Rhodopseudomonas palustris: one gene and its partner. The protein of the gene in region 2 binds, or shares a complex with, the protein of the main gene of each other region. Links are inferred from orthologs where the notes say so. Each region holds a gene or a part of one and is shown on either strand. Other genes may lie near its edges.

Region 1 (7,489 bases), 2.4 Mb from region 2 along the record:
TTGCAGCTTCCATCGTCATTTTCAGATCCTGACTTGAAACCTTCGAACCTTGCGGTCCCCGTTCAGACGTATCGCGCGCCGTGACCGATCACTGCGCGGCGGCGCCGACCGAGGCGTAGGACTTGCCGCCACGGGAGGCGACCTGCTGCTCCTTCTTCCAGGCGTCGTATTCCTGGTCGCTGACGACGCGGACGACGATGGGCATGAAAGCGTGGTCCTTGCCGCAAAGTTCCGAGCACTGGCCGTAGTAGCGGCCTTCCTTGGTGGCTCTGAACCAGGTCTCGTTGAGACGGCCGGGAATGGCGTCGATCTTGACGCCGAAGGACGGGATCGCCCAGGAGTGGATCACGTCGGCGGCGGTGGTCTGGATCCGCACCACCTTGTTGACCGGCACCACGGTCTCGTTGTCGACCGCGAGCAGCCGCGGCGGCACCGGGTTCATTTTGGAGCGCTCTTCATCCGTCAGCATGATCGAGGTGAACTCGATCTTGTCGTCCGGATAGTTGTAGGTCCAGTTCCACTGGTTGCCGGTCGCCTTGATGGTGACGTCGGCCTTCGGAATATCGAGCTGGAAGAACAGCAGACGGAACGAAGGCACCGCGACCGCGACCAGGATCAGCACCGGCACGATGGTCCAGGCGACTTCGATCAGCGTGTGGTGCGTGGTCTTCGACGGCACCGGATTGGCCTTGGCGTTGAACTTCACCACCACGATCACCAGCAGCGCCAGCACGAACAGCGTGATTGCGGTGATCAGCCAGAGCAGGAAATTGTGGAACCAGACGATGTTCTCCATCACCGGTGTTGCGGCCTGCTGAAGCTGCATTTCCCACGGCGCGGGCTGCCCCGCGAACGCGGCGCCGCCGACGCCGAGCGCGCCTCCCAGAATGACACCGCAAAGCAAATGCCGGCCAATTCGGCCCATCGACATCGTCATGCCGCCTTCGCTCCCCTATGTATTTCCGGGCCTGCCACTTGTTGCGGAGTGCCCTTTCATTCTCGCGGGCATGCGACGCTATGCCCCCTTAAGAATGCTTCTCATTCCTTTCCTCAAACCACAATTCGCATGCAGCCGCAATGCAGTATTGTACTTTCGCAGCAGGCTCGCGGAGGTTTGTCCGCAGCCCGGAAAGCGTTACCGGTTGGGCACAACCGACAGTGCCCAACTGTCCTCAATTGGTGCTCGAGTATTGTGAACCGAGCTTGACAGTTGCCCCCGCCGATGTAGGCACAGCGCTCGAACTTCACGGGAGCCTGATTCGCTGGCGTGCGAGGCCGCCTTTATGGTGCCGTCATTGCCGGATCAGTCGGGGGCCCGCGACCTCGTCCAACCCATTCCTGCCTTGAAAGCGATCCCGATGGCCCCAGCCGAACGTTCGCCGATGCTCGTCTCATGCCGCCGGCTCGCGCGCGGCAGCAGCGCGCGGAGCGTGATGGCCGGCGCCGTGGCGATCGCTCTGGCGCTCGGATACAGCGGCCGCGCCGACGCGCAGGGCGCGGTGCGCTCGGTGCACGGCGACTGGCAGATCCGCTGCGACACGCCGCCCGGCGCCAAGGCCGAGCAATGCGCGCTGATCCAGAGCGTGGTGGCCGAAGACCGATCCAACGCCGGCCTCACCGTGATCATCCTCAAGACCGCGGATCAGAAGAGCAAGCTGATGCGCGTGGTGGCGCCGCTCGGCGTTCTGCTGCCGTCGGGCCTCGGCTTGAAGCTCGACAACGCCGACGTCGGCCGCGCCGGCTTCGTCCGCTGCCTGCCGAACGGCTGCGTCGCCGAAGTGGTGATGGACGACAAGCTGCTCGGCCAACTCCGCACCGCCAAGACCGCGACCTTCATCATCTTCGAGACCCCGGAAGAAGGCATCGGCTTCCCGCTCAGCCTCAACGGCCTCGGCGAAGGCTACGACAAGTTGCCGTAGCGCGGCGCGGGACTCGTAAATCCGCGGCCGCCGAACGCCGTCCTGCGGTCGGTATTCGCCTCGTGTCACACGGCGCCGGCTATGACGCACCGTGTCTCCGCACAATAGCCGTCGTCTCCGCACATTCACCGTCATGGCCGGGCTCGCCCCGGCCATCCACGGCCACAGGCACGGACGTGCGAGAAGTCGTGGATGCCCGGGTCAAGCCGGGCATGACGGCGTTTGTGTAGACCGGAGTCCGTCTGCTGCCGGAATGCGGCGCCGCCGCTATGGGCGGCTCGATGCACGACGATCAGCTTTCGTTTAGAGGGCGCTGCCGCCTCCCGCCCGCTCAAACCTGCGAATGGCCGACCAGTTGGTGGCGGCAACTATCTCGCCCGTAAAGGGGACCTGATGGGAAAGCGATCAGCTTTCCCCGTTAGATCAGGAGAGCAAAATGGCAAAACTTCCCATCGACTGGAACCGTGTGCTGGACTTGGCGCTCGGACTCCTCGAACTTCTGAAATGGTGGCTCGGCGCGTGACGCTCAGTGAGCCAGCCGCCGTTCACGATCGGCAGCATAAGCGAGCACGGCGCGGATATCCTGCTCGGTCAGTTCCGGGAAGTCCGACACGATCTCCGCAGGCGACTGCCCGGCCGCGAGCCAGCCAAGCACATCCGCGACCGAGATCCGCATGTTGCGGATGCAGGGCCGGCCGCCGCGTTTACCCGGCTCGATTGTGATGATCGCGCGATAATCCAGCGGCGCAGCCTAGCACATGTTGCGGATGGGCGCAGGATCTGCTTCCCGCCAGCCTCTCGCAGAACCGTCTCAGAGCGCCTATCTCTGTCCCGAACAACATTCGGGAACAGACCTCATGACCAGCCTCGCCCAGACCTCCCTGCTCGACCGCGCCAATCTCGATCGTGACGACGTCCGCCGCGAGATCGCGCGGGGGCTGCAGGGGGCCGATGATGGCGAGCTGTATCTCGAATACAGCCAGACCGAGGCCCTCGCCTTCGACAATGGCCGGCTGAAGCAGGCGACCTACGACACCGCGCAGGGTTTTGGCTTACGCGCGGTGAAAGACGATGCCGTGGGCTATGCGCATTCCTCCGACGTGTCGCTGCCGGCGCTGATCCGCGCCGCCGACGCGGTCGCCGCGGTGCGCGGCGATTACAGCGGCGTGCTTTCGGCGGCGCCGACCCACACCAATGTGCGGCTGTATGGCGACGACAACCCGCTCGACGCGCCGGGCTTCGAGGCCAAGGTCAAGCTGCTCGCCGAGATCGACGCCTATGTGCGCGACAAGGATCCGCGGGTACGGCAGGTGTCGGTGTCGGTCGGCGCCACCTGGCAGGTGGTCGAAATTTTGCGCCCCGACGGCGAGAGCTATCGCGACATCCGACCGCTGGTGCGGGTCAACGTCTCGGTGGTCGCGGGGCAAGGCGACCGTCAGGAAAGCGGCTCGAAGGGTTACGGCGGCCGCGAGCCCTATGCGCGCTTCATCGAGACCAAGGCCTGGCGCGAGGCCGCCGACGGCGCGCTGCGCGAGGCGATGGTCAATCTGGAATCGGTGCCGGCGCCGGCCGGCGAGATGGACGTGGTGCTCGGCCCCGGCTGGCCCGGCGTGATGCTGCACGAAGCCGTCGGCCACGGCCTCGAGGGCGATTTCAACCGCAAGAAGACCTCTGCCTTTGCGGGGCTGCTCGGCCAGCAGGTCGCCGCCAAGGGCGTCACCGTGGTCGACGACGGCACGATCTCGGCGCGGCGCGGCTCGCTGTCGATCGACGACGAGGGCACGCCGACCAGCCGCACCGTGCTGATCGAGGACGGCATTCTCACTGGCTACATGCAGGACCGCCAGAACGCCCGGCTGATGGGCATGAAGCCGACCGGCAACGGCCGCCGGCAGAGCTACGCCCATGTGCCGATGCCGCGGATGACCAACACCTACATGCTGGCCGGCAGCCACGACCCGGCCGAGATTCTCGCCTCGGTGAAGAACGGCATCTACGCGGCGAATTTCGGCGGCGGCCAGGTCGACATCACCTCCGGCAAATACGTGTTCCAGTGCACCGAGGCCTACAAGATCGAGAACGGCAAGATCGGCGCGCCGCTGAAGGGCGCGATGCTGATCGGCAACGGGCCGACCGATTTGCACCGCATTTCGATGATCGGAAACGACCTGCGGCTCGACGACGGCATCGGCACCTGCGGCAAGAACGGCCAGGGCGTGCCGGTCGGCGTCGGCCAGCCGACACTGCGGATGGACCGGATCACGGTCGGAGGAACCGGCGGATGAATTCCATGGCGGATGCGTTGATGGGAACGGCGCGTCGCTGGGCCTCCCAGCTCGGGCAATTGGCGGCCGTGGTGGCGATCGTGCTGGTCGGCAAGGGCGCGCTGGCCGAACCGTTCTACGTCCCGTCCGGCTCGATGGAGCCGACACTCTTGATCGGCGACGCCCTGCTCGCCTCGAAATATCCCTATGGCTATTCGACTGCGTCGCTGCCGATCCACGTCGCCTTTCCGGAAACCGGCCGGGTGTTCGGCGAGACCCCGAAGCGCGGCGACGTCGTGGTGTTTCGCTGGCCCGGCGACCGCTCGCAGGTCTGGGTCAAGCGCGTGATCGGCCTGCCCGGCGACCGGATCGAACTGACCGGCGGCGTGGTCAGCATCAACGGCGTCGCCGCGACGGTGAAAGCCGACGGCGTCGGCCGCGCCGAGGATGAAGACGGCGCCTACGAGACCGCCGCGAAATACATCGAGACCCTGCCCGGCGGCGTCTCGCATCCGATCTTCAAGCTGTACGACCACGGCCGGCTCGACAACACGCCGGAAATCACCGTGCCGCCGGGACATCTGTTCGTGATGGGCGACAACCGCGATAATTCCTCGGACAGCCGCGTCCCGGTGCGCCGGGGCGGCGTCGGGCTTTTGCCGATGGACAATCTGGTCGGCCGTGTCGACGCCATCGTCGGCTCGTGGAATCCCGGCGTGCGCAAGGAGCCGGTCACCAACTGGCTGTCCGGCTTCCGCATCGCCCGGTTCTTCACCTCGGTGCATTGAGCCGTCGGCTCGAAGCGCATCGGCAAAGTCCGTCATGCTGAGCGCGCCGCGCTCCACCTCTCGTTCGTCATTCCGGGGCGCGAGCGTAGCTCGCGAACCCGGAATCCATAGCCCCTGGACTCGCTGCGAGCCGGAGCGCCGCAACCCATGCCTCAACGCAGAGGGCGGTGGTTATGGATTCCGGGTTCGCCGCTGCGCGCCGCCCCGGAATGACGAAGGCGAGAGGCTTTCCGGGTGACCTTCAGTTTCGTGTCCCGTTCAGTTTCGTGTCCCGCACGCTGCGCAGCGGCACGCCGTGCCGCAGCGCGTCCGGAACACGAGACAAATCATCCCTTGACAATAATCCTATTATGATTATAATCCGCCACGTCCTGTCCGTGAGGGGCGCTTCGCGAGGCGTCGTACAAGCGGGACAGATCGACGGGCCGGGCAACCGGTCCGGAACGATGGCCCGGCGAAGCTGACACTGGTCAGCGAAGTCGGGTGGACGCGGCGTCCTGCGCGTTGCGGCTCGCACCCGCACGTCCGGGAGGCAGAGGTCACCGTCCGCCGCTACTACGAGCGGCTGCCGCTTTCGTGGCTGGACGGGCGCAGCAAGGCAGGGGAGATCCCGCTCCGCTGTGTTCCCGGAAGAACGGTCCCGATGCCCAAAACCGCCGCGGTGGGCGCGCCGACGAGGCGTTGCGCGATGGTCCGCAAAGCCATCGCGACACTCACCACCTTCGCGCCTCACGGCGCGCCCCCACCCCTCGCTGTGAAGCGACGGGTGCGCAACTCGGGCTCAGCGGAGCCGCGAGAGCGAATGGATGTGGCTGTTTGATAAGTGAAACGGACGTCATGTGAGGCAACGCGCTCGCCGCCCTCACTCCCGTCATGCGCGGGCTTGACCCGCCTGCGGGGCCGAAGCCCCTTCGGCGCGGCGGAGGCCCGCGCATCCATCGCGCGCGTCAGCGCGCCATGGAGAAGTTTATGCAAAGAGGATGTATTGCCGGGTCGAGCCCGGCAATGACGGCGCTTGGCATGGCCGCGCCTGATCCTCCAACGTCATCGCCCGGCTCGACCCGCTCGTCGATCCCGGCGAACATTCTAGAACGCCGTCGTCAGATTGGTCAGCCATTGCGGCGAGGCGGCAACCAGGGCGGCTTCGATCGTCTTGTCGAGGCCGGAGAGGATCGCGACGCCGATCGTGACGAAGGCGATCCCGAGCAGCAGCTTGCCGAGCTTGCCGGCCGACAGCAGCCGGCTGCGGATCGCCATCAGCGTCGTGCCCGACAGCCAGCCGAGCGCGACCAGCGGCAGCGCCGCGCCGATCCCGAACACCGCCATGGTCAGCGCCACGGTCGGCAGATCGCGGCCCTGCGACGCCAGCAGCGACGCCGCGCCCAGCGTCGGGCCGACGCAGGGCGACCACACCGCGCCGAGCAGCAGCCCGATCGCGAACTGTCCGGCGAGCCCCGAGCCTCGAGTCCCGCCTTCAGTCCCGCCGAAATACTGATCGGCCATTCCGGACAGCGGGCTGCCCGCCGCGGCGAGCCGCGCCTGCGCCGCCGGCACCAGCAGGACGGCGCCGAGCGCGATCATGATCACCGCAGCGGCGGTGCGGAAGACGCCGCCGTCCAGACCGACGCTGAAACCGACGGTCGCCACCAGCAGCCCGATCAGCGTGAACGACAGCGCGAGGCCGGCGGCCAACGCCAAGGGACCGTGGCGGTGTTGTGCCACCGCAGCGCCGAGCACGATCGGCACCAGCGGCAGCACACAGGGCGACAGGATCGACAGCAGACCGGCCAAAAAGGCCAGTGCCAACGCGGTCACGGCGTTACAGCGCCTTGCCGAGCAGGGTCGCGATCGAAGCCTCCTTGGTGTCGCCGACCGAACGGCCCTGCTCGGTCGCGCCCTTGAACACGATCAGGGTCGACTGCATGTTGGCGCCGAATTCCTTCACGACCGGCTTTTGGCCGTCGAAATCGACCCGGAAGATCTTGAGCTTGGCGAATTTCGGATCGCCCGCGAGGCGGTCGATGATCGGCGTCTGCGCCTTGCAGGTCGAGCACCAGTCGGCATGGATCGCGATCAGGACGGGTTCGCCGGCCGCCTGGGCCGCCTTGAAGGCCGCCGGCGTGTAGGGCGTCACAGGATTGGCAAGCGCCGCTGCGAATGGCAGCGCCACCGTCAGCGCGGCAGCGAGAACGGCGCGGGTGAACGTCTTTCGGGTCAGTCGAGCTTGAAACATCGTCGAAAATCCCTCTGCTGGCGAAGCGCCTGCACCGGCTCGGCCGGTGGCGCGTGCCAGAGTTACGAGAGGGTTCCCGCCAACGTTACCTGACCACGCCGGAAAAAAACCCGGGCTTGCGCCGCGGCGGTTTGACCTGGCTTTTCAGGAAGCAACGGGCGTTGCGGCCGACATAGCCTGGCCTCGCATAGGTCCAGGCGCGGCATTTGTTGTCCTGCTCGCACGCTGCCTTGCAGGCCTCGTCGCCTTCGTTGTGCTTCAGCTCGAAATTGCGGTAGTCGCCGC
Region 2 (3,282 bases):
CGGCGTTCCTCGAGGGACTCAGTTTCGGGCGATGATCTCGCGCTCGCCGGCGTAGTTGCGCGGCGCCTCCAGCAGCGCACCGGTGCGCCGTCGCATCAGGAAGCGCGGCCGGCGCCGGCTGATCACGCTGTGGCGGCGGCGGCGTTGCGCGGGTTCGCGCGGCGTGTCGTCGGGCAGTTGCGGCAGCGCGAAGATTTCGCTCCACAGCGCGCGGGCGCGTTCGATCTCGTCGTTGTCGTCGCTGATACACAGCGGCACCGACAGCGACGGATCGCGATGCACCAGCATCAGCATCCGGCCGTCGTCGAGCCCGCGGCAGGCGATGCCGCGGAAGTCGCTGACGCGCACCTTGATCGCCATCCGCATGCCGGCGACGGCGCGGTGCAGGATCACGCGTTCGCGATGCAATTCGATTTGCCGGATGCCGCCATCGGCGCGAACGTCGTGCGCGTCGAAGCGGATCGGCAGTGAGAGGGGGTCGAGCCGCAGAGCGCGGCTCGACCCGACGGGATTGCTCCCGCCTGTTGCTGTTTGACGCCTCACGGCTTTGTTCTCCCCGCCGGATTTATCTGTCCGGTCGATGGGTGAAGGATGCCAGAGCGGCGTCCGGAATCGCTTAAAAAGCTCGGTTAATCGAAGCTTGCGCGGCTTGCTTCGCCCCGCATGATTGACAGAAGCTTGGCCGGCATGATTGACGGAAGCTTGCCGCGAAGCCGACAATGATTTGTTCCTTCGCCGCGCAAGGTGCTTGAAGTCCGCGCCGAACAGGCACATCTGTGAAATCTCGGGATGCGTTTCCGGACCCGCCGTCATTGCTTTCAGCCTCAGGATTTCTGTTTGTGAACTCTTCACCAAGCGTCCGATCGCCGTCGTCGCCTTCCAGGGATCAAGACCTGCTCGATCAGTCGGCGTTGAGCGAACTGGCGCAACGGCTGGTCGAAGCGGCGACGCGCGCCGGCGCCGATCAGGCCGATGCGGTCGCGGTGCGCGGCGTCTCGCACGGCGTCGAAGTACGCGACGGGCGAATGCAGGAATCCGAGCGCTCGGAGGGCGACGACGTCGGCCTGCGCGTGCTGGTCGGCCGCCGTCAGGCGGTGGTCTCGACCAACGACATCACCGGCGACGGCGTGTCGAAGCTCGCCGAGCGCGCGGTGGCGATGGCCCGCGTCGCGCCCGACGACAAATATGTCGGCCTCGCCGATCCGGCGCTTTTGGCCCGCGATTTTCCGCAGCTCGATGTGCTCGATCCGCAGACCCCGTCGACCGCCGAGCTGGAGCGCCGGGCGCGCGAAGCCGAGCAGGCGGCGCTGGCGGTCGAGGGCGTCACCAAATCGGGCGGCGCCTCCGCCTCGTCGGGGATCGGCGGCATGGTGCTGGTGACTTCGACCGGCTTCCACGGCGCGTTCCTGCGCTCCAGCCACGGCATCTCGATGACCGCGATCGCTGGCGACGGCACCGGGATGGAGCGCGACTACGAATACACCACGGCGCCGCACGCCGCGGATCTGATGTCGCCGGAAACCGTCGGCCGTGTCGCCGGCGAGCGCACCGCGGCGCGGGTCGGCCCGCGCAAGGTCGAAACCTGCAAGGTGCCGGTGATCTTCGATCCGCGCGTCGCAGGCTCGCTGGTCGGGCATCTGGTCGGCGCCGTCAACGGCGCCGCGATCGCGCGCAAGACCTCGTTCCTCAAGGACCGGCTCGGCGACAAGCTGTTCCGCGACGGCATTCGCATCGTCGACGATCCACTGCGCAAGCGCGGGCTGCGTTCGCAGGCGTTCGATGCCGAGGGCGTCGCGGTCAAGGAACTCGCGATCGTCGATGACGGCGTGCTGACCACCTGGCTGCTCGACTGCGCCACCGCGCGCGAACTCGGGCTCACCACCACCGGGCACGCGCATCGCGGCGTGTCGTCGTCGCCGTCGCCCGGGCCCTATAATCTGCATCTCGAAGGCGGCACGATGAGTCCGGCCGAGCTGATGGGCGACATCAAGCAGGGCTTCTACGTCACCGATCTGATCGGCTCCGGCGTCAACGGCGTCACCGGCGACTACAGCCGCGGCGCCGCGGGTTTCTGGATCGAGAACGGCGAATGCACCTACGCGGTCAGCGAGGTCACCATCGCGGGCCATCTGATCGAGATGTACAAGACGCTGACGCCGGCCAATGATCTGACCTTCCGCTACGGCGTCAACGCGCCGACGCTGCGGATCGAGGGGCTGACGATTGCCGGACGCTAGTCCCGATACGCGGCATAGCGAAGCCGGAGGGCGCGACGCCGCGCTGCTGGCCGAGACGGTCCGCGAGGCGGGCGCGCTGGCGCTGTCGATGTTCCGCACCAAGCTGCGCGAGTGGACCAAGGGCGCGTCGTCGCCGGTGTCCGAGGCCGACATCGCCGTCAACGATCTGATCCGCGACCGGCTGCAATCCGCCGTTCCAGAATACGGATGGCTGTCCGAAGAAAGCGCCGACGATCCAGCGCGGCTGGACAGCCAGCGGGTCTGGATCATCGACCCGATCGACGGCACCCGCGCCTATCTCGCCGGGCGCGAGGACTGGTGCGTCTCCGCGGCGCTGGTCGAGAACGCCTCGCCGATTCTCGCGGCGGTATTCGCTCCGGTCAGTCAGGAGTTCTTCTTTGCCGCCCGGGGGGCGGGGGCGACGCTGAACGGGCTCCCGATTCGCGCGAGCGCCGGCCCGGATCTGGATTTCATCAAAGTTGCGGGGCCGAAACCGTTGATCGAGCGGCTCGCGCTGCCGGAAGGCGCTCACATTCTTCCGCGGATCGGCTCGCTGGCATTGCGTTTATGTGGCGTCGCCGATCGTCGGATCGACGTCGCGTTCGCAGGTGGGCAAAGCCGCGACTGGGACCTTGCCGCGGCCGATTTGATCGTGCACGAAGCGGATGGTACACTAACAACCCTCGCGGGCGAAGCCATCGTCTACAACCGTCCCGAGGTCACGCACGGCGTTCTGGTGGCCGCGGGGCGCGATCGTCATGCTCGAATCGTCGAGCATTTTCGCAATCGCCCTGCGAGTTGAGCCTGCATCTGCCCGTTTGCCGCTGAGGAACCTCGATGCCCGACACTGCGCAGCAATTGCTTCATCTCGTCATCGGCGGCGAGCTCGAGGATCTCGAGAACGTCACCTTCCGCGACCTCGACAAGGTCGACATCGTCGGGGTGTATCCGAGCTACGCGTCGGCCTTCGCGGCGTGGAAGGCGAAGGCCCACCAGACCGTCGACAACGCCCACATGCGCTATTTCATCGTTCATCTCCATCGCC

Evidence for each region. Proteins that work in one complex are often made in the same cells at the same time.
Region 1: the proteins of SR870_RS10430 (region 2) and tldD are in contact, whole or in part, in a solved structure (PDB 5NJ9), measured with the Escherichia coli proteins. The link is inferred for Rhodopseudomonas palustris from one-to-one orthologs.

The regions. Positions count from the first base shown.
Region 1 is NZ_CP140155.1:4,669,759-4,677,247, reverse strand. Bases 2,074-4,990 are described here. They hold tldD (metalloprotease TldD), read left to right. Parts: upstream 2,074-2,776; coding sequence 2,777-4,204; downstream 4,205-4,990. Other genes in these bases: lepB (signal peptidase I), read left to right, coding at 4,201-4,971; SR870_RS21135 (DUF433 domain-containing protein), read right to left, coding at 2,446-2,661. Outside these bases: ctaD (cytochrome c oxidase subunit I), read right to left, coding at 1-19; coxB (cytochrome c oxidase subunit II), read right to left, coding at 89-937; SR870_RS21140 (invasion associated locus B family protein), read left to right, coding at 1,434-1,919; SR870_RS21120 (cytochrome c biogenesis CcdA family protein), read right to left, coding at 6,058-6,786; SR870_RS21115 (thioredoxin family protein), read right to left, coding at 6,791-7,204; SR870_RS21110 (PAN domain-containing protein), read right to left, coding at 7,290-7,489. UniProt on the Escherichia coli protein: Metalloprotease involved in CcdA degradation. Suppresses the inhibitory activity of the carbon storage regulator (CsrA).
Region 2 is NZ_CP140155.1:2,306,046-2,309,327, reverse strand. The notes cover bases 50-3,038. They hold SR870_RS10430 (TldD/PmbA family protein), read left to right. Parts: upstream 50-839; coding sequence 840-2,237; downstream 2,238-3,038. Other genes in these bases: SR870_RS10425 (3'(2'),5'-bisphosphate nucleotidase CysQ), read left to right, coding at 2,224-3,038; SR870_RS10435 (DUF6101 family protein), read right to left, coding at 50-543. Outside these bases: more of SR870_RS10435, read right to left, coding at 19-49; more of SR870_RS10425, read left to right, coding at 3,039-3,039; SR870_RS10420 (DUF4170 domain-containing protein), read left to right, coding at 3,075-3,282.